3 regions of the Eikenella sp. KCOM 3110 genome follow, and region 2 is predicted to be linked to each of the others. Evidence: predicted binding sites of a transcription regulator. Region 2 holds the regulator's gene; each other region holds the start of a gene.
What was found. The regulator FNR, encoded in region 2, switches genes on or off when oxygen is low (the NO sensors DNR and NnrR bind a similar motif). The targets are predictions, from matches to a motif close to TTGATNNNNATCAA.
Positions count from the first base shown of each region.

Region 1: ELB75_RS07585 (FeoA family protein) is a predicted target of FNR. The motif match lies at 3,831-3,844, and genes of this name have one in related genera.
Region 3: ELB75_RS00360 (ATP synthase subunit I) is a predicted target of FNR. The motif match lies at 6,257-6,270, and genes of this name have one in related genera.

Region 1 covers NZ_CP034670.1:1,501,287-1,508,754, reverse strand. Annotated here, with positions in the region: gene ELB75_RS07610 (AsmA family protein) at 1-960, opposite strand, end outside; gene queA (tRNA preQ1(34) S-adenosylmethionine ribosyltransferase-isomerase QueA) at 1,222-2,253, shown strand; gene trpB (tryptophan synthase subunit beta) at 2,350-3,558, shown strand; gene ELB75_RS07585 (FeoA family protein) at 3,991-4,278, shown strand; gene feoB (ferrous iron transporter B) at 4,442-6,304, shown strand; gene ELB75_RS07575 (FeoB-associated Cys-rich membrane protein) at 6,304-6,438, shown strand; gene ELB75_RS07570 (enterochelin ABC transporter) at 6,568-6,825, shown strand; gene ELB75_RS07565 (glycerol dehydrogenase) at 7,164-7,468, shown strand, end outside.
Region 2 covers NZ_CP034670.1:210,289-217,756, reverse strand. Annotated here, with positions in the region: gene ELB75_RS01175 (hypothetical protein) at 7-393, shown strand; gene trkA (Trk system potassium transporter TrkA) at 590-1,999, opposite strand; gene fnr (fumarate/nitrate reduction transcriptional regulator Fnr) at 2,082-2,807, opposite strand; gene hemN (oxygen-independent coproporphyrinogen III oxidase) at 2,982-4,367, shown strand; gene rnc (ribonuclease III) at 4,580-5,353, shown strand; gene ELB75_RS01150 (hypothetical protein) at 5,491-5,922, shown strand; gene era (GTPase Era) at 5,999-6,895, shown strand; gene ELB75_RS01140 (DUF4298 domain-containing protein) at 6,951-7,331, shown strand; gene ELB75_RS01135 (LolA family protein) at 7,402-7,468, shown strand, end outside.
Region 3 covers NZ_CP034670.1:48,987-56,454, reverse strand. Annotated here, with positions in the region: gene atpD (F0F1 ATP synthase subunit beta) at 1-1,095, opposite strand, end outside; gene atpG (F0F1 ATP synthase subunit gamma) at 1,136-2,014, opposite strand; gene atpA (F0F1 ATP synthase subunit alpha) at 2,039-3,586, opposite strand; gene ELB75_RS00380 (F0F1 ATP synthase subunit delta) at 3,596-4,141, opposite strand; gene ELB75_RS00375 (F0F1 ATP synthase subunit B) at 4,146-4,616, opposite strand; gene atpE (F0F1 ATP synthase subunit C) at 4,670-4,915, opposite strand; gene atpB (F0F1 ATP synthase subunit A) at 4,972-5,841, opposite strand; gene ELB75_RS00360 (ATP synthase subunit I) at 5,831-6,184, opposite strand; gene ELB75_RS00355 (ParB/RepB/Spo0J family partition protein) at 6,359-7,222, opposite strand; gene ELB75_RS00350 (16S rRNA (uracil(1498)-N(3))-methyltransferase) at 7,335-7,468, opposite strand, start outside.

The DNA of each region.
Region 1 (7,468 bases), 1.2 Mb from region 2:
GATTTCCAGGGTGTGGTTTTGATAGGAGGCTTTGTTGATGCTGCCGCTGCCACTGTGGCGCACGGCATCGGCGGGGGGCTGGCCGTTGGCGGGGTCGGCGTTGCTGAAGATGATGTGGGTTTCGGGCAATACGGCGCTGTCGGGGGTGAGTTGCCAGTTGCGGGTGTTGCCTTCGATGTTGAGCTGCCAATCGGGGATTTGGATGCTGAGGCGGCCTTCTTTGGTGTTGAGGCGGCTTTGCCCGGGGGTGTAGTCGGCATTGCCTTGCCAGGCGGCGGTGAAGGGCTGGCCGTCGGGCAGGAAGCCGGAAAGGGTGGTTTGGAGCTGCTCGAAATGGCTGCCGCTGTAGCTGCCGGAGGCCTGTATCCGGTATTCCTGCGGGGCAAACAGGCTGGCGGAGAGGCTGAAGTTTCCGTCTGCGCGGTCGATGAAGCCGGCTGCTTGGCGCAGGGTTTGTTTTTGCCCGCCGTATTGCAGGCGCAGGGTGCTGTCTTCCAGTTCGATGCGGTGGGGCAGGGTGCTGTTTTCGGCTTGATTGTCGGTGAACCCGGCTACTTCCCACTGCCCGTTTTCCAGCCGCTGTGCGCTGATGCTGGCGCGTTGCAGGTGCAGGCTGTGGAGGGAGATGTCGCCCCACAGAGACGGCCAGCCGAAGGAGAGCCGTGCGGATTCGGCATTCATGGTTTGGCTGCCGCCCTGGGTGCGGCTCAAGCCCACTTGGTGCAGCACTATGTAAGGATAGGGAAACCAGCCGCGTTCGATTTGACGGCCGTCGAAATTCAGCTGCTGGCCTTGTGCGGCAAGCATTTGGTTGGCGGTTTGGCGGATGCGGGTTTCACTGAGCAGGTGGCGCAGGCCGAATGATGCACCTAGCCACAATGCCAGCAAAACCAGGCTGAAAAACAGCGTTTTCAGCCAGAGTTTGCGCCAGTTCGGGCCGTGGTAGGGCAGTTTGCTCATTAAAACACCGTGGAAAAGGGAAACCAGGCGAAAGGTAGCGGCTTTATGCCCGTCTGGCAAGGGTTTTAGCCGATTTTTTCAGAGCTGCGGGGAATGGGCAGGGTGGGAGGGAGCAGGCAATCTGACAATATCGCTTGAAAACGCTTGCCTATTTTTCAGGTAGCCTTGGCCGATATGAGAGGCTACCTGAAAATGTAAACCCCAGCCACTCAAGTAAAATGGTTATATAATGCCCGCTTTCCTCCGCCTGCCTACCACGCCATGCAGCTTGCCGATTTCGATTTCCACCTGCCCGAACACCTGATTGCCCAGCGGCCGCCCGAACGTCGCGGCAGCAGCCGCCTGCTCGACGCCCGCCCCGGCCGCCCCCTATGCGACCGCCTGTTTGCCGAGCTGCCAAACCTGCTCGAAGCCGGCGATCTGCTCGTGTTCAACAACACCAAAGTGATGAAAGCCCGCCTGTTCGGGCGCAAAGCCAGCGGCGGGCGCATTGAAGCCTTGATTGAACGAGTATTGGACGAACACTGCGCCCTGGCACACATCCGCTCCTCCAAATCCCCCAAGCCCGGCAGCCTGCTGGAATTTGACGGCGGCATTCGGGCGCAAATGGAAGAACGCGAAGGCGAGCTTTTTAAGCTGCGGTTTTCAGGTAGCCTCAACGTATACCAAATCCTCGAACAAACCGGCCGCTTGCCGCTGCCGCCCTATATCGAGCGCGCTGCCGACGCAGCTGATGACGAACGCTACCAAACCGTTTACGCCAAGCATCAAGGCGCCGTTGCCGCCCCCACCGCCGGCCTGCACTTCACCCCCGAATTGTTGGCACAACTGCAGGCAAACGGCATCCGCCGCGCCGAAGTGACCCTGCATGTGGGCGCCGGCACTTTCCAGCCCGTGCGCAGCGAAAATATTGCCGAACACAAAATGCACAAAGAGTGGTACAGCATCCCCGCTGAAACCGTTGAAGCTATTAAGGAAACCAAAGCAAACGGCAAACACGTATGGGCTGTCGGCACCACCTCCATGCGCAGCCTGGAAGCCGCCGCCCAAAGCGGCCGCCTGCAAGCGGGCGAGGGCGATACCGATATTTTCATCACCCCGGGCTACCGTTTTCAGGTAGCCGACGGCCTGATTACCAACTTCCACCTGCCCAAATCCACCCTGCTGATGCTGGTGAGCGCCTTTTCCGGCGTCGAACACATCCGTGCCGCCTACCGCCACGCCATCGAACAGCAATACCGCTTTTTCAGCTACGGCGACGCCATGCTGCTCACCCGGGCAGAGGCTACCTGAAAACAGGACGGGCGGCCATTTTCATTTTTCAGGTAGCCTCCCATCCCCAAAGGGCTACCTGAAAACCATCCCTTCTCACACCCAACAGGAGAAAACATGATTCAAGAGCAGCTCAACCCCCTCATCCTTCCCGATCAAAACGGCAACTTCGGCCAGCACGGCGGCCGCATCGGCCATCCCGCACTGGCCCAAGCCCTGGCCGAACTGGAAGCCGGTTTTCACAGCATCATCCGCGATGCCGACTTCATCAGCGAAATGAAACGCCTGCAAGCCACCTATGTCGGCCGCCCCAGCCCCATCTACCACGCCCGCACCCTCTCCAAACGCGGTGCGCAAATCTTCCTCAAACGCGAAGACCTCAACCACACCGGCGCCCACAAAATCAACCACTGCATCGGCGAAGTGCTGCTGGCCAAAAAACTCGGCAAGAAAAAAGTGATTGCCGAAACCGGCGCAGGCCAACACGGCGTAGCGCTGGCCACCGCCGCCGCCTTACTCGGCCTCGAATGCGAAATCCACATGGGCGTGGTCGATATTGCCAAAGAGCACCCCAATGTATCGCGCATGAAAATCCTTGGTGCCAAACTCGTGCCGGTATCTGCCGGAGCAGGCACGCTTAAAGAAGCCGTTGATAGCGCTTTCGCCGCCTATCTGGAACAAATCGACAGCAGCATATTCGCCATCGGCTCCGTAGTCGGCCCCGCACCGTATCCCGAAATGGTGGCCTATTTCCAAAGCATTGTCGGCCACGAAGCGCGCGAACAATTCCAGCGCGAGCAGGGCGGCTTGCCGGATGAAGTCATCGCCTGCGTGGGTGGCGGCTCCAACGCCATCGGCCTATTCAACGCCTTTATGGACGACCCATCCGTAGCCTTGGTGGGCGTAGAGCCGGCCGGCGAAGGCCTCGACAAGCCCGGCCGCCACGCCGCCACCATGACCAAAGGCAAATTCGGCAATATCCAAGGCTTCAACTGCTACTACCTGCAAAACGAAGACGGCACACCCGCTGCCGTACATTCTATTGCCTCCGGTCTGGATTACCCCGGCGTCGGCCCGCAGCATTGCCATTTGAAGGATATCGGCCGCGGCCGCTACGAAACCGCCACCGATGCCGAATGCCTCAACGCCTTCCTGGCACTCTCACGAGAGGAAGGCATTATTCCCGCGCTCGAATCCGCCCACGCCGTGGCCTATGCCTTACGCCGTGCAGCCGAACTCGATGGCGGCAAACGCCTGCTGGTCAACCTTTCCGGCCGCGGCGACAAAGATATCGACTTCGTGTTGGGCAAATTGGATTTGGCTTAAGCCCGAGTGCCGGGAGGCTGACGGCGCGGCGAAAGAAAAATTAGCCCGCAACAGCCAAACCCGATTTTATAATGAATTAAACCGGTACGGCGTTGGCTCGCCTTGCCGTAACGTGTGTACTGTTTGCGGCTCGCCGCCTTGTCCTGATTTTTGTTAATCCACTATAAAAAAAGCTACCTGAAACGCGGCGCAGAGAAGTTTCTGCGAAACCGGATTTTCAGGTAGCCTTTTTATGTGCCTTGAATTCGGCTTCATCTGAAAATCATTCTTTTTTGATTTGTCGCAATGGTTTGTTTGAAAAGGCGGAATAACGGGGGTTTCAGCTTGAGTTTTATGTTAAAAAGATTTATTATCGTAATAAACTGGCTAAGAAATATCAAAACCATTTCGGTGCGCCATTCCTTCGCACCCGTTCCCTCAGAAAGCCCCGCCATGTCCACCATCCCACTCTCCCAGCTGCGCAAAGGCGCGGTTGCGCATATTGATTCCATTGTCCCCAATCCCGTGTTCGGCGAGCTTGATGCCTTGGTGTCGCGCCGTTTGGCGGATTTGGGCTTTTCCGGCGGCATGCCTTTGCAGGTGATTGCCGTGGGCGGTTTCGGGCGCGGGCCGTTTGCGGTGCGCTTGGGCAACCAGTCGCAGTTTTCGCTGCGGCACGATGAGGCGGGGAAGATTATGTGCCATGTGGTCGATGCGGAACAAAAGCAGCCTGCACCTTAAAGGCTACCTGAAAGCGTCAGCTTCAACGAAGTTGAAATGAAAAAGCAGCCTGCAACCCTGCCGACCAAAGTGCAGGCTGCCTGAGCCCCGTGCCGCGCCGCCCGAAAGCAGCCTGCACGCGGCGAACAGAAGAAAAACCGAGAAGAATCAAAAAGGAAATACGATGGAACTGAGCTATTTCGCCCTTATCGGCGCGCCGAACTGCGGCAAAACCGTCTTGTTCAACGGGCTGACCGGCGCGCATGCCAAAGTGGCCAATTATCCTGGCGTAACGGTGGACAAGCGCGAAGGTGCGTTTTTGGACGACGAAGCCGTGCGCATTGTCGATTTGCCCGGCACATACAGCCTGCGCACCACCAGCCCCGACGAAGCGGTGGCGAAAGACGTGGCGGTGGGCAAACTCGGCATTCCGCCCGATGCCATCATTGCCGTGGCCGACGCGACCAACCTGCGCATGACGCTGCGCATGATTTTGGAACTGAAAACGCTGAAACTGCCGATGGTGGTGTCGCTGAACATGAGCGACGTGGCGCAGCGGCGCGGTTTGAATATCGACGCGGCGAAACTGAGCGAACTGTTGGGCGTGCCCGTGCTGGAAACCGTGGCTGTGAGCGCGTCTGGCGTGCAGGCGGTGCGCGAAGCCGTGGCGCAGTTGCCGCGCAAACGCTCGTTCCCCGCCAGTCCTGCTTCCGCCGAACGCACGTTGGACGAATTGGACAGCGACGCGCTTTATCACGAAGTCGAATCCATTTTGGCGCAAGTCGTGCGCACGGAAATGACTTTGCCCGCCTGGCACAAAAAATTGGACGAAATCGTGCTGCACCCCGTGTGGGGCATGGTTTTGCTGATGGTTATCCTGTTCATGGTGTTCCAAGCCGTGTACACCTGGGCCGCACCGATTATGGATGCCATCGAAGGCGGCTTCGGCTGGCTGGGCGAATGGGTGGCCGCCAATATGCAGCCGGGTATTTTGAACGATTTAATCGTGAACGGCGTGATTGCCGGTACGGGCAGCGTGCTGGTGTTCCTGCCGCAGATTACCATCCTGTTCGCCTTCATCCTGCTGCTGGAAGACTCGGGCTATCTGCCGCGCGCCGCATTTTTACTGGATAACGTGATGGCGAAAAGCGGATTGTCCGGCCGTTCGTTCATTCCGCTGCTGTCCAGCTTCGCCTGCGCCGTGCCTGCCGTGATGTCCGCCCGCACCATCCACGACCCGCGTGAGCGGCTGGTGACCATCGCCGTCGCCCCGCTGCTGACCTGTTCCGCGCGGCTGCCCGTGTATGCGCTGATTATCGCCGCCGTCATCCCTGACCGCACCGTGGGCGGGATATTCAACCTGCAAGGGCTGACGCTGTTTGTGCTGTACATCGCAGGTATACTGTCCGCCGCACTTGCCGCCTACCTCATGAAACGGTTGGCGCGGATTAAGGGCAACGTGCAGCAGTTCCCGCTGTTGATGGAGCTGCCCACCTTCCGTATGCCCAACTTCAAACACATCCTGACCAGCCTGTGGGACAGGGTGAAAGCCTTCCTGAAACGCGCCGGCACGATTATTTTCGCGCTGACCGTGATTCTGTGGGGCTTGGTGAGCTGGCCTGCGCCGCCCGAAGGCGCAACCGGTGCGGCAATTGATTACAGTCTGGCCGGCATGATCGGCCACGCCATCCAGCCGCTGTTCGCCCCGCTGGGCTTCACTTGGGAAATGTGTATCGCCATGATTCCGGGCATCGCCGCGCGCGAAGTGGTCGTGGCCGCGCTGGGCACGGTGTATGCCGTGGGCGCGTCGTCCGAAGACGCAGTGCAGAACGCGTTGATTCCCATCGTCCACAGCAACTGGGGTCTGCCCACCGCCTTCGCATTTTTGGCTTGGTATGTCTACGCCCCCATGTGCGCCGCCACTTTGGCCGTGATTCGGCGCGAAACCAAATCGCTGAAACACACCGCCATCATCGCGGGCTATATGTTCGCACTCGCCTACCTCGCCGCCTTCGCCGTTTACCAAATTAGTTCAAGGATTTTGTGATGCTTCAATATATTATCGTTGCCCTCATCATGCTTGCCAGCGCATTCTTCCTGCTGCGGAAGTTCGTGTTCAAACCGAAAAAAACGAAACGCGATTGCAGCAGCGGCTGCGGCAAATGCGGCGGCTGCGGTTAGGCCCGCCGAACAGAAAAGCAGCCTGCACATTGAAGGCTACCTGAACATGAAAAAGCAGCCTGCACTTCGGTCTTTCAATGTGCAGGCTGCTCTTGGCGTTTTCAGACGTTCCCATTAAGAGAAACAAATATGCTCGAAATCATCTTCATGCTGCTGGTAGTGGCCGTTCCACTGCTGCATCTCTACACCTTCTTCACCGAAGCCGGCCATCTCGGCCAATGGGAACCGTGGCTGGTGATTGTCATGCTCGTTTTGACCGGCACTTGGTTTATCTATTTCGTCAGCCCTAGCGCACGGATGAAGCTGGGCATCCAACTGCTGCTGATTGCAGGCATCATTGCCTTCATTTTTCTTTTGCAATATTCCGCAGATTTAAAGCAAGCATAGATCGAGAGCATTCAGCGACTCCGTTGGGTATGAGTCCAATCTATGGCTGCATTTCGTTTGAGAGAAAGTGCAGGCTGCTTTCGCATTTTAACTTCGTTGAAGCTGACGCTTTCAGGTAGCCTTTCGGAAGTTTGAGGCTACCTGAAAATCCCTACCGCGCCAACGGCCAGTCACGGATTTGCATGAAGGATAGTGCGGCTTGGAATACAATATTCCTTGATTTAAAACAACAACATCGCCTTCATGTCTTGCATCGGGGCACGCACTATGGTTTATTCTCCGGTTGAGTAAACAGACAATACCATCCGACCTTATCCAACCTGATGAAAGGAAATACCATGCAAACCATCGCCATCCAATCTCCCGGCAAATACATCCAAGGCGCAGGCCTGTTCGGGCAAATCGGCGCACACGTTTCGCCGCTGGCCGACAACGTGGCCGTGTTGGCGGACAAGTTCGTCCTGTCCATCTTGCAGGATAAACTTTCAGGTAGCCTGAATGCGTCCGGCGTACGGCACACGATTGTGCCGTTTAACGGCGAGTGCAGCCGTACCGAAATCGAGCGCGTAAAAAACATTGCCGAACAAAACGGCGCCAAAGCCGTTATCGGCGTGGGCGGCGGTAAAACTTTGGATGCGGCCAA
Region 2 (7,468 bases):
ACAAAAATGTCGATATTAATCCGATTAATTCAGTTGACTGTGATTGCTTGGGCAGTGTTGCTGTTCGGGCTGAAGTTTGAGCCGCACCACCCCGATCCGAACATGAACGAATATATCAAGTCTGCCTTCTACCTAGTGCCGGTGGCCTGCCTTTCGCTGCTGCACGGCTGGGGGCGCGAAAGCAAGGGGCTGCACGGTGCGGGTTGGGCGGCAAGGGGGTTTATGCTGCTGATATTCGGCGGTTTTGCATTTTCGCTGTATCACGGCAAGGAGGCCGTGCCCTTGCAAAACTATCTGTTGAGCACGGCGGTAACGCTTGGCATTGTGCTGGTGTTGTTCTGCGTGCCGTATTTCCTCGGCAGGAAAATGTGGCGGATAAGCGCGGGATATTGAAAGGCTTCGGCTTGCGCCGAGTCAACGGAAAGGCTACCTGAAAACGGGAAATCGTTTTTCAGGTAGCCTTCTATAGTGAATTAAATTTAAACCAGTACAGCGTTGTCTCGCCTTGTCGTAACGTGTGTACTGTCTGCGGCTCGCCGCCTTGTCCTGATTTTTGTTAATCCACTATATATATTCCAAGCCGCGGTTTCTAGCCAAAAAAGCCCATGCGCACTTGAATCAGTTTTTCCAATTCGCTCACCACGCGGCGGCGGGCTACGAACAGGATGATGTGGTCGCCGTCGGCCAGCTGCACGTCTTGATGCCCCATAAACACTTCTTCGCCGCGCACCACGGCGGCAACGTGGCAGCCGTTGGGCCAGCGCACGGCGCTCACGCGGCGGCCGACCAGCTTGGACGTGTCTTTGTCGCCGTGCGCCACGATTTCGATGGCTTCGGAATTGCCGCCGCGCAGGGGGTGGACGGCTTCCACGTCGCCGCGCCGGATGTGCGCCAAAATCGAGCCGATGGTCACCAAGTGGGGCGATACGGCGATGTCGATGGTATTGCCTTGCAGCAAATCCACATAGCTGGAACGGTTGACGATGGCGATAACGCGCTTGGCGCCGAGACTTTTGGCCAGCATGCCGGCCATGATGTTGTTTTCGTCGTCGTTGGTGAGCGCGCAGAATACGTCGATTTCGTCGATGTATTCGCCTTCCAGCAGGCTTTCGTCGGCGGCGGAGCCGTGCAGCACGAGGGTGCTGTTGAGGTTTTCCGAAAGCCATTCGGCACGTTTTTCGTTGATTTCGATGATTTTCACATCGAAGCGGTCTTCCAGCTGGCGGCTGAGGCGGAAGCCGATTTGGCCGCCGCCGGCAATCATCACGCGCCGCGTGGGCTGCTGCTGCGGGCGCAATTCGCGCAACACTTCGGCCACTTGCGAAGTGGCGGCCGCCACGAATACTTCGTCGCCCTGCTGAATCACGGTTTGCGGCGTGGGCATAATCAGCTTGTTGTTGCGGTAGATGGCGCAGATTTGGCAGTCGGTGCCTTCGGGCAGGTGTTCGTGGATGGTGTGGATAGGCTGCCCCAACAGCCGCCCGCCGCTTTGCGCGCGCACCACCAGCATGCGCACTTTGTCTTCGGCAAAGGTGAGCACCTGCAGGGCGCTGGGGTGGCAGAGCAAATCGGCCAGCCGCTCGGTAACCAGCTGCTCGGGGCAGATGGATTCGCTCACGCCGAACAGATCGAGCGTGCCGCGGCCGTCGTTATCTTCTTCGGCGTCGGGGCCGGTGAATTCCAAATAATCGGAAAGGCGCACGCGGGCGATGCGGTTGGGGATGTTGAACAGGCTGGAAGCAAGCTTGCAGGCGGCCAGATTGGTTTCGTCGTGGCGGGTGAGGGCGAGCAGCAGGTCGGTGTCGTAGGCGCCGCCTTCGGCCATCACGGCAGGAGAAGAGCCGTTGCCCAGTAAGGTTTGCACATCGAGCTTGCTGCCAATGTTGCGCAGGGCTTCGGGATCGTTATCGATAATGGTAACGTCGTGGTTGGGGATTTCCACCAAATTCTGTGCCACGGCAGTGCCCACTTGGCCGCTGCCTAAGATGAGGATTTTCATATTGGAAGGTTGGGCTTGGCGGCCGAAGTTTCAGGTAGCCTGCCAAGCGGTTGGGAAATAAAGACAAATGCGGAAAGCTGCTTCAAACCACAGCGGGCTGGGTACCGGAAGCCAGCTGTTTGAGCCGTTCGGGCTTGAGCAGGCGGATGTGTTTGTATTCCACTTCCACCAGCCCCTCCTGGCCGAATTTGGAGAGCGTGCGGCTCACCGTTTCCAGCTTCAGCCCCAAATAGCTGCCGATTTCCTCGCGCGACATGCGCAAAATAAAATCGTTGGCCGAAAGGCCGCGTTTTTTCAGGCGTTGCGACAGGTTAATCAGAAAGGCGGCCAGCCGCTCTTCGGCGCGCATATTGCCCAAAAGCAGCATCACGTTTTGGTCGCGCACGATTTCTTGGCTGAACAGCCGGTAGAAATGCAGCTGCAATTCCGGCACCGCCGCGCAAAGCTCCTCCATATTGGCATAGGGCAGCTCGCATACTTCCGTGTCTTCCAGCGCCACCGCATCGCAGTAGTGCATTTGGTTGCAGATGCCGTCCATGCCCACCAGCTCGCCCGACATAAAAAAACCGGTAACCTGATCGCGCCCGTCTTGGCTGGCAACAACTGTTTTCAGGAAACCGGTGCGCACCACGAACAGTGAATCAAACCTGTCGCCGTTGCGGAACAGGAAATCGCCCTTTTTCAGGCGGCGGCTGCGCTTGATAACCGCATCAACGCGCTCCACCGCCACCGCAATCGCGGCATTGGGCTGGCATAACTCTTTAAAAACGCAGCGCGAACAAGTCGTGGCGAGGGGCATGGCTTTCATGTGTGTGCTAACTTTCTAAGCAAACTGGGCTTATGAAGCGGCGGCAATTATCGTTTATACTTACCGCCCGGCAATAGTCGGGGCAATTTGCAAACATCCGCATTTTACCCGATTTCACAAACAAAACCTATTGCCGCATATTTCCCAAATAATAACATTAATTTAAACACAATCATGTCTGCCAACCGCACCCAAGAAATCATCTTCGACCGCAAGCTCATCGCCTCCTTGCCCGCCAACGGCCCGCGCTACACCTCCTACCCCACCGCCGACCGCTTCCACGCAGGCTTTACCGCCGAAGACTACACCCGAGCCGTGCGCAACCGCACGCCCGGCTCCCTCTCGCTCTATATCCACATCCCCTTCTGCAACACCATCTGCTACTACTGCGGCTGCAACAAAATCATCACCAAAGACACCGCCCGCGCTGACCAATACCTGGGCTACCTGAAAAAAGAATTCGCCCTGCAGGCCGAACTCCTGCAAGGCAAACCCGAATTGGCGCAGCTGCATTTTGGCGGCGGCACCCCCACCTTCCTCTCCGATGCCCAGCTCGATTTCGTGTTCGGCCTTATCCGCGAGCACTTCACCCTGATGCCGCAGGGCGAATACTCCATCGAAATCGACCCGCGCAAAGTAAGCCGCGAAACCGTGCTGTTTCTCGGCTCGCTCGGCTTCAACCGCATGAGCGTGGGCATTCAGGATTTCGATCCCCAAGTGCAACAAGCCGTAAACCGCATCCAGAGCGAAGAAGAAACCCGTGTGGTGATCGACGCCGCCCGCGAAGCCGGCTTCCAATCCGTGAGCGTCGATTTGATTTACGGCCTGCCGCACCAAACCCCCGCCACCATGCAACAAACGCTGGACAAAGTGCTCGCCCTCAACCCCGACCGGCTGGCGGTTTACCACTACGCCCACCTGCCGCACATCTTCAAACCCCAGCGCCGCATCGACACCAATGCCGTGCCCGACAGCAACACCAAGCTCGACATGCTCCAGCAAATCGTGCAGCGGCTGGGCAGCGAAGGCTACGTCTTCATCGGCATGGACCACTTCGCCAAGCCCCAAGACGAGCTCGCCGTCGCCCTGCGCGAAGGCCGCCTGCAACGCAACTTCCAAGGCTATTCCACCCACGCCGACTGCGACCTCATCGCTGTCGGCCTATCCTCCATCGGCAAAATCGGCCGCATCTACAGCCAAAACCAGCGCCAAATCGAAGCCTACTATGCCGACCTCGATGCCGGCCGGCTGCCCCTGTTCCGCGGCTACCTGCTCGACGAAGACGACCTGCTGCGCCGCCGCCTCATTCAAGACCTCATGTGCCGCTTCGGCCTCGAGTTTGCCGATTACGAAGCCGAATGCCGCCAGCCCTTCGCCCAATATTTCGCTGCCGAGCTGGCCGATGCCGCCACCCTCGCCGCCAAAGGCCTGGTTGAGCTTAATGCAACCGGCCTAACCGTCACCCCCAAAGGCCGCTTCCTCATCCGCAACATCGCCATGGTGTTCGACCGCCACCTGCGCTCCCGCGACACCGCCGCCCAATATTCGCAAACCGTGTGAACAAGGTTTCAGGTAGCCTTTATCCGGCAAACAAAGGCTACCTGAAAGCACAAGCCGCCAGGCAGGCAAAACATCGAGCCAATGCAGCGGCATTCTTTTTAATACCCATAATCCGCCACTTTTCAGGTAGCCTACCGCAAACCGCATAGAGGCTACCTGAAAACCATCTATTGCCTGCGCCGCGCTGCCAAACCCGATATAATCCCGCCATCATGAGCAAACCCACCGCCAAACCCCGCAAGCTCCCGAAGCCCGATCCGCGCCGCGCCCGGGCCGGCGAAGAGCTGCAACGCCACCTCGGACACAGCTTCCAGAATCCCCGCCTCCTCGAGCAGGCGCTCACCCACCGCAGCTACAGCGCCCAAAACAACGAACGCTTCGAGTTTGTCGGCGACGCCATCCTCGATTACAGCGTGGCCAAAATGCTGTTCGACGCCTTCCCCGGCTATAGCGAAGGCGAACTCTCCCGCCTGCGCGCCAATCTGGTCAACCAAGACGTGCTCGCCGAAATCGCCCGCAGCATGGGCGTGGGCGGCGCGCTGTATTTGGGCGTGGGCGAACTCAAAAGCGGCGGCTTCGACCGCCCCTCCATCCTGGCCGATGCCGTGGAAGCCCTGCTGGCCGCCATCAGCTTCGATGCCGATTTCGCCGCCGCCGAGCAAACCGTGCGCCGCCTGTTTGCCCGGCGCATTGCCAACATCGATTTGAGCAACCAGGGCAAAGACCCGAAAACCCTGCTCCAAGAAGCCCTGCAGGCCCGCCGCCTGCCCCTGCCCAAATACCGCATCGAACACCAATCCGGCGAGGGCTGCGATGCCCGTTTCGACATCTCCTGCGACTTGGGCGAACTCGCCCACATCACCCGCGCCCAAGCCGCCAGCCGCCGCGCCGCCGAACAAGCCGCAGCCAAAGAGGCGCTGGATTGGCTGCAGGAACATCACCCCCTGCCCGGCAAAAACAAAAAACAGCGCAAATCCCATGCCTGAATCGCTGCTGATGCCGCTATCATTCAGGCCAATAATATTTGAGCTAATGCAAACAAGCCTTGCAGGCAGGATTTACCGACAGAAAACGGCATGCTATATATTAGCTATTCATTTTCAACTTAATAAAGGATTCAATCATGGTTTTTGTGTTCAGCGTCTTATTTGGCGCATTTATCGGCATTTTCTTCTTATGGTTCTCCTCCAAAAACGCGGTAAAAGACTATCCCGAGCTGCGCATCCACGTGCCGGAAGGTGCGGAAAACTCACCCGAATGGCAGGCTTGGGCAAAGGAGAACGGCTATAAACTGAACGACAAAGGCGTGTGGGCCAAAGGCACCGGCATGCTCACCAGCGCCACCGAAATCCGCTTTGAAGGCAACGATATGTTGGTGCAGGAGTGCATTAACTTCCTGCTCGGCATCAACCGCTTCGCCATCAACGCTCCCATTCTGGCCGGCAAACCCGTGCGCATGTTGAAAATCAGGGCACTGAACAAACTCATGGCGCAATGGCATCTGCCCGAAATCGTGTTTGACAGCCCCGAAAGCAAAATTCGCATTAAAAAATAGCGCCCGCCAAACTTTCAGGTAGCCTGTGCCTAGCGGGTTAGAGGCTACCTGAAAAATATATCGTCAGGAAAAACGCATGAACCAAACACCCTCTTCCGATTTCCGCTGCGGCTTCGTGGCCATCGTCGGCCGGCCGAACGTGGGCAAATCCACACTGATGAACCACCTCATCGGCCAGAAAATCAGCATCACCAGCAAAAAGGCCCAAACCACCCGCCACAAAATCACCGGCGTTTATACCGATGAGCGCAGCCAGTTCATCTTCGTGGACACCCCCGGCTTCCAAACCCGCCACCGCAACGCGCTCAACGACCGGCTCAACCAAAACGTTACCGAAGCCCTCGGCGGCGTGGACGTGGTGGCTTTCGTGGTGGAAGCCATGCGTTTCAGCGAAGCCGACCGCGCCGTGGTCCGCCTGCTGCCCAAACACCTGCCCGTCATCCTCGTGGTGAACAAAATCGACCGCGCCAAGAGCAAGGCCGAATTGGAAGAATTTATCGAAACCGTGCGCCGAGAGTTTGATTTTGCCGGCGCGGAAGCCGTGAGCGCCAAACACGGCCTGCGCATCGGCGAGCTGCTCGCCATCCTGCGCCCCCATCTGCCCGAGGGCGTGCCGCTCTATCCCGAAGACGCGGTCACTGACCGTTCCGCCCGCTTCCTCGCCGCCGAAATCGTGCGCGAAAAACTGTTCCGCCACCTCGGCGAAGAGCTGCCCTATGCCGCCAACGTGGCGGTGGAACAGTTTGAAGAAGAAGACGGGCTATACCGCATCTACATCGCCGTGTTGGTGGATAAAGACGGCCAAAAAGCCATCATCATCGGCAAAGGCGGCGAAAAACTGAAAAAAATCTCCACCGAAGCCCGCCTGGATATGGAAAAACTGTTTGAAACCAAAGTATTCCTCAAAGTTTGGGTGAAAGTGAAATCCGGCTGGGCAGACGATGCCCGCTTCCTGCAGGAATTCGGGCTGTAGGTTTTCAGGTAGCCCGAAGCCCGCGCCACCCAGTCAACAAACACCGGAGGCAACCATGCCGAACCTCACCCCCGAAGCCGCCCAAGCGCGTATCGACCGCATCCAAGCCCTCTACCGCGAATGGGAACGCCTGCTGCCCGAACTGGAGGCCGCCCAAGAGCAATGGCGGCACGCCATGTGGCTGATGCGCGAAATGTCCGAATTCTACGACCGCGAATACATGCCGCTGCACCAAGCCATCGAAAACGGCCTGCCCGTTTCCCTGGCCACCGAAGGCGAATACAGCATCATGAGCGAAGACGCCCTGTGGAACGCTTTCCAGCAGCAATACGACCTATCCTGGGCCTGGCTGCGCGCCGCCACCCGCGAGCTCGATCCGCAAAACCGCCTCCGCCCCGATGCCGCGGAAGCCGACGGGCAGGCAGAGGCTACCTGAAAAACCGCAGCCGCCCGCAAATCCACTATACTACGCTCCTTGTTCCACTCCCCGTATTACCCCGAAAACCATGAAAAAACTCCTTCTCAGCCTCCTCCTCTCCCTCACCGCCCTCCCCGCACTCGCCTTCAGCACCG
Region 3 (7,468 bases), 160 kb from region 2:
CACACCGCGGGCTACATCGTAGTGCTCTTGGCCGAGCACCATTGGATCGAGCTGGCGGGAAGTGGAGTCCAGCGGGTCTACCGCAGGGTAAATACCCAAGGAAGCAATATCACGACTCAATACTACAGTCGCATCCAAGTGGGCAAACGTGGTGGCGGGAGACGGGTCGGTCAAGTCGTCGGCCGGTACATATACGGCTTGGATAGAGGTAATGGAACCAGTTTGGGTGGAGGTAATACGTTCCTGCAAACGACCCATTTCTTCAGCCAAAGTCGGCTGATAACCCACAGCAGAAGGCATGCGGCCAAGCAGGGCGGATACTTCGGTACCGGCTAGGGTATAGCGGTAGATATTATCCACAAAGAACAATACGTCACGGCCTTTGCCGTTTTCGTCTTTTTCGTCACGGAAGTATTCAGCCATCGACAAACCGGTTAGGGCAACACGCAGGCGGTTACCAGGCGGCTCGTTCATCTGGCCGTACACCATTGCCACTTTATCCAACACGTTGGAGTCTTTCATTTCGTGGTAGAAGTCGTTACCCTCACGAGTACGCTCACCCACGCCGGCGAATACGGAAAGACCGCTGTGCGCTTTGGCAATGTTGTTAATCAGCTCCATCATGTTCACGGTTTTGCCCACACCGGCACCGCCAAACAGGCCAACCTTACCGCCTTTGGCAAACGGGCAAAGCAAATCAATCACTTTAATGCCGGTTTCCAATAATTCGGTAGTGCTGGAGAGTTCGTCGAACTTAGGTGCGAATTGATGGATGGCACGGGTTTGATCCGAACCGATCGAGCCTTGTTCGTCCACGGGGTTGCCCAGAACGTCCATGATGCGGCCCAGGGTGGCTTTCCCCACCGGCACAGTAATCGGTGCACCAGTATTTTGCACGGACAGGCCACGTTTCAAACCGTCTGTACTACCCATCGCAATGGTACGGACAACGCCGTCACCAAGCTGCTGTTGTACTTCCAGCGTCAAATCAGTATCAACCAGTTTGAGTGCATCGTAAACACGCGGAATGGCGGTACGCGGAAACTCCACGTCGACTACCGCACCAATAATTTGTACGATTTTGCCTTGGTTCATTTATCTATCCTAAATATTCAAATCTGCCTGCTCTGCCCACCTATACTGCAGCGGCACCGGCTACAATTTCCGACAACTCGGTGGTAATCGCTGCCTGACGGGATTTGTTGTAAATCAGGCGTAATTCCTTAATTGCGTTGCTTGCGTTGTCCGTAGCGGCTTTCATTGCCACCATGCGGGCAGACTGCTCGGAAGCCATGTTTTCACATAAAGCCTGATACACTACCGATTCCAAATAGCGGCGCACCAAATATTCCAGCACCAAGATAGGCGAGGGTTCATACACATACTCCCGACCGTATTCTTCTGCTTCTGATATTTCGTTCAGCACATTGTGGCCGATGGGCAGCAAAGTTTCCAGATTCGGCTCTTGGCGCATGGTATTGATAAATCTAGAATACACCAAGTGTACAATATCCAGGCTGCCGTCTGCATAACGCTGGAAAACTTCAGTCAGCGAACCAAGCAGCACTTCCATCTTCGGAGTGTCACCCAGATTCACCGCACTGGCCACCACATTGAGACCGGCACGGTTACAGGCAGCCAAGCCTTTACTGCCGAAGCAGACAACCTCCACTTCCACACCCTGCTGCCGGTATTCTTGCACCTGCCCTAAAAACCTCTTCAGCAAATTGGCATTCAACCCGCCACACAAGCCCTTGTCGGTAGTGATCAAGATGAAACCGGCACGCCGAATGTTTTCTCGGCTTTCCAAGATTGGCAACCGCTTATGTTCAGTTTCTACCTGTGCCAAGTGGCTCATCACTATGCGAACCTTCTCAGCATAAGGCCGTGCCAAACGCATTCTGTCCTGCGTTTTCCGCATTTTGGAAGTTGATACCATCTGCATGGCTTTGGTAATCTTCTGTGTATTCTGTACACTGCGGATTTTCGTGAGGATTTCTTTCCCTACTGCCATTTCAGACTTTTCCTTTTCTGCGGTTTAAGCCGAGTAGTTGCGGGAGGCTTTAAATGTGCTGATAGCTTCGGTCAAAACTTGCTCATTCTCATCACTCATCACGCCCTGCTGATTGATTTGATCCAGAATATCGGCATGCTGCGTGCGCACATAGCCTAAGAAATCCGCCTCAAACGCTAATGCCTTAGATACCGGCACATCTTCGTAAGAGCCTTTGTTAATCGCCCACAAGGTCAAAGCCATTTCAGCAATACTCATGGTGCTGAATTGTTTTTGCTTCATCAATTCAGTAACCACTTCGCCATGTTGCAACTGCTTGCGGGTAGCCTCGTCCAAATCAGAAGCAAACTGAGAGAATGCTGCCAATTCGCGATATTGAGCCAAAGCCAAACGGATACCGCCACCCAGTTTTTTAATAACTTTGGTTTGGGCGGAACCACCTACGCGAGATACGGAAATACCTGCGTTAATGGCTGGACGGATACCTGAGTTGAACAAATCAGTTTCCAAGAAAATCTGACCGTCAGTAATAGAAATTACGTTAGTCGGCACGAAAGCAGAAACGTCACCGGCTTGAGTTTCGATAATCGGCAATGCGGTCAATGACCCCGTTTTGCCTTTTACCTCGCCGTTTGTACGTTTTTCCACTTCATCGGCATTGATGCGAGCGGCACGCTCCAGCAGACGGCTGTGCAGGTAGAATACATCCCCTGGATATGCTTCGCGGCCGGGCGGGCGGCGCAATAGCAGAGAAATCTGACGATAGGCAACGGCTTGTTTGGACAAGTCATCATATACAATCAATGCATCTTCACCACGATCGCGGAAATACTCGCCCATCGTGCAACCAGAATACGGAGCAATGAATTGCAGAGCCGCTGCTTCAGAAGCAGTTGCCGCCACCACAATGGTATGCTCCATCGCGCCATGCTCTTCCAGTTTGCGTACCACGTTGGCAATAGAAGAGGCTTTTTGGCCAATTGCCACATAAATACAGATAACACCAGTACCTTTTTGATTGACAATCGCATCCAATGCAACGGCTGTCTTACCAGTTTGACGGTCGCCAATAATCAATTCACGCTGACCACGACCAATCGGTACCATAGAATCCACTGATTTCAAGCCAGTTTGCATGGGCTGATCTACGGATTGGCGTGCAATTACACCCGGAGCGATTTTTTCAATCGGCGCAGTTTTTTTAGCGTTAATAGGGCCTTTGCCATCAATTGGTTGACCCAGGGCATTCACGACACGGCCAACTAGCTCTCGACCAACCGGCACTTCCAAAATACGGCCGGTACATTTAACTTGATCGCCTTCTTTAATGTGTTCGTATTCACCCAATACAATCGCACCAACCGAGTCACGTTCCAAGTTCATGGCCAAGCCGAACGTGTTGCCGGGGAACTCCAGCATCTCACCCTGCATGACATCCGACAATCCGTGCACACGCACAATGCCGTCGGTAACAGAAATCACGCCCCCATAGGTACTGGCTTCCTGTTTTACATTCAGGTTTTCAATTTTAGATTTTAACAACTCACTGATTTCAGCAGGATTAAGCTGCATGAAACTCTCCTAATTTATCATGGCCGTATACAGGTTTTTCAGCTTCCCCCGCACGGACAAGTCCAAAACTTTATCTCCAACTTCAATTTTGATACCGCCAATCAGCTCGGGCATCACTTTTAAGGTAGCCTCCAGCTTATGGCCAAATTTCTGTTGGCAATCGCTTACCACCTTGGCGAACTGTCCTTCACTCATCGGGAAAGCACTGTAGATTATGGCTTTTTGTATATGATCCTTCGCCAACACCAGTGCTTGGTATTGGTTATATACTTCCGGTAAAACTACCAACCTACCGCCTTCAGCCAACACATACAGGAAGTTTTTAAAATCCGTATATTGTGGCGTGTGGATACCATCTAATAATCCAATTAAGATATCCGCCTTCTGATGAGGGACAATACCGGCATCGTCTAGCAATGTAGCAAGCTTAGGTTGGCCGACAGCCCACGCCAAATCTTTCAGCTTTTCCAGCCAAAATTCGATTTGGCCTTTTTCAGAAGCCAATTCGAATAATGCTTTGGCATATGGCCTGGCAATGGTGGCAAGTTCAGCCATAGTTTTACAGCTCCTGCTTCAACATACCCAGCATCTGGGCATGTTTGTCGGCATTAATCTCGCTGCACAAAATCTGTTCAGCACCTTTAACCGCCAGCACAGCCACCTGCTCGCGCAAGGCTTCGCGCGCCCGATTCACTTCCTGTTCCACATCGGCCTTGGCCTGTGCCGTAACGCGGGCAGCTTCATCTGAGGCTTGCTTTTTGGCATCTTCAACGATTTGGGAAGCCCGTTTCTCTGCGTTAGTAATGATTTCGGCAACTTGGTTGCGACCCTCAGCCATGAGTTCGGCAACACGCCTTTCAGCTTGTTCAAAATCACTTTTCCCACGCTCGGCAGCAGCCAAACCCTCGGCAATCTTGCTGGCACGCTCATCCAAAGCCTTGGCGATGGGCGGCCACACGAATTTCACGGTAAACCACACCAACAGGCAGAAGACGATTATTTGTATGATTAAAGCTGAATTAATATTCACTTTACTCAACCTTCACAGTTAGGGTTAAACAAACTTCGGACGTTTGTATCTTTCTAACCTCCGGCAAACGGATTCACGAAGGCAAACAGCAAAGCAACGGCCACGCCGATCAGGAATGCCGCATCGATCAAACCGGCAATCAGGAACAATTTGGTTTGCAGCGGCTCAATCAACTCGGGCTGGCGGGCAGAGGCCTCCAGATATTTCGAACCTACGAGAGCGATACTGACCGCAGCAGCCACCGCACCGAACGCAACGATCAGGCCGCAAGTGATGGCCAATGCACTATTCAAATCCATTTGAAACTCCTTATCTAAAAGTGAAAGTTAAACTACTACGAAAAAACAACAAACTACTAATGGGAACTATGCGCCTGGCCGATATACACGAAAGCCAAGGCAACGAAAATAAATGCTTGCAACACAATAACCAAAATATGGAACACCGCCCAGATAAACCCGGCCAAAATATGGAAAAATGCCAATACGGGGTCTATCCAAGTAACTGCCCCACCTGGCATCGCCCAAGCACCGCCTAACATAGCAATCAGCAGGAACACCAATTCGCCGGCATACATATTGCCGAACAACCGCATACCGTGCGAAATGGTTTTGGAAGAAAACTCTACCAGATTCAGAATAAAATTGAACGGAGCCAGCCAAATACCGAACGGAGCCGTAAACAATTCGTGAATCCAGCCGCCCAATCCCTTAAGCTTGATATTAAACATAAAACAGGTAAGCAATACCCCGATCGACATACCCAAAGTGATGTTCAAATCCGCAGTAGGCACCACGCGAAGCAAGGCATGATGATTGCCGGTTGCATGCTGCCAAATCCACGGCAATAAATCCACAGGCAACAAGTCCATAGTGTTCATCAGGACAATCCAAACAAACAGTGCCAAACCCAATGGCGCCACTATTTTACGCGATTGCTCGTTGTGAACGATGCCCTTGCACAAATTGTCGATGAACTCAAACAAAATCTCCACGGCGGCCTGAAAGCGCCCCGGTACGCCCGGCGTAGCCTTGCGGGCGGCGTACCACAGCACCAGCGAACCGAGAACAGCCAAAAAAGACGCAATAAAAAGGGAATCTATGTTTACAAACGAGAAATCGGCAATATTTTGCAGATCCTGTCCTTTGCTCACATCCGACAAACTGGTCAAGCTTTGCAAATGGTGCTTGATGTAGTCGGCTGCGCTCATGCTTTCACCGGCCATACTTTTTAACTTTCCAAAATATCAATAACACCGCATGACTCACCGCACCCAGCCCGACGATAAACGGAACGAATACGATGTGTCGGCGGTAAAAAACGAACACCAGCGTCATTAACACGAGCGCCAGTACTATTTTTAAACTTTCTCCCAGCCAAAATGCGCTGCCGCGCCATTTCGGGAACTTTAGAAAAAACCTTAAAACCAGTACCGCCAAGATGGTGGGTACAGCGTAACATAAACAGCCCAACGCTGCCGACTTGGCTGCGACTGCGCCGGAAAACACCCAAAAAACAGCAATAAGTATCGCCGTGATTGCCAATTGGAGATAAATTGTTGCTGTCATACAGCCATCTTCACACACTAAATGTTAGCTCTTTAAATATAAGCAAAAACGACAACAAAGTCAAGAAAAGTGTTAATTCTTGTCAAACAATATCAATATTTAAAGCATTAAAGGCTACCTGAAAACCATGCAGGCATAATTTCCAAGCACCTAAAATCTCAAGCAAGCCTTTGCTCAATCAGGCAACTTCACATCCAACTGCTGCATCAGCCGCGCAAAAGTTTCCGGGCTGTCGAAATGCAACACCACCTTGCCGCGCTTGTGGTTGGCCGTTTGCACTTCTGCGCGCACCCCCAGCTTTTCCGTAAGCGCCTCGTTCAGGTAGCGTATATCGGGGCTGACGGTTTTTGATTTCTTCTCCTGGGGCACCTGTTGCGCCAGCTGGCTGCGCCGTTCCACCTCGCGCACCGACCAGCCGTTTTTTACCGCCTTCTGCGCCAATGAAAGCTGCTCCATCACCGGCAGCGGCAACAAGGCCCGTGCGTGCCCCATTTCCAGCTGGCGTAAAAACAGCATTTCCTGCACCGGCTCGGGCAAAGCCAACAGGCGCAGGCTGTTTGACACCGCGCTTCGGCTGCGCCCTACTGCCTTGGCCACAGTTTCGTGCGTGAGGCCGAATTCGTCCACCAAACGCTTCAAACCCTGCGCCTCTTCAATCGGGTTGAGGTTTTCGCGCTGGATATTTTCAATCAAGCCTATCGCCAGCGCCGCTTCGTCGCCAATGCTCTTAATCACCACCGGAATTTCGGCCAAACCCGCCAGCTGGCTGGCGCGCCAACGGCGCTCGCCGGCAATCAGCTCGTATTGCGACAGGCCGTGCTCGCGCACGATAACCGGCTGGATTACGCCCTGCGCCTTAATTGAATCAGCCAGTTCCTGCAGGCCTTCGTCGTCCATTTGCGAACGCGGCTGGTAGCGCCCCGGCTTGATGTCGCGCACCGGCACGCTGGTCAGCCTGTCGCCGCTGCTGTCGCCCACCGCGCCGGCCAACAAAGAATCCAAGCCCCGGCCGCCGAGGCCGCTTTTCGGTTTTGCCATTTATCTGTTTCCTAATCTATTTATTTTTTCAGGTAGCCTCTAAGGTAAGGAAGAAGGCTACCTGAAAATCCCAATTCAAAATCGCGCGTATTCTAACACAGCGCCCATGCCGCTAAAAATCGCCCCACAAGGCCTGCATCGCCGCCAATGTCGCCAGCGCCGCCGTTTCCGTGCGCAACACCCGTGCGCCGAGCTGCACCGCCTGAAACCCGTGCGAGCGTGCCAAATCCTCTTCTTCTGCCGTCA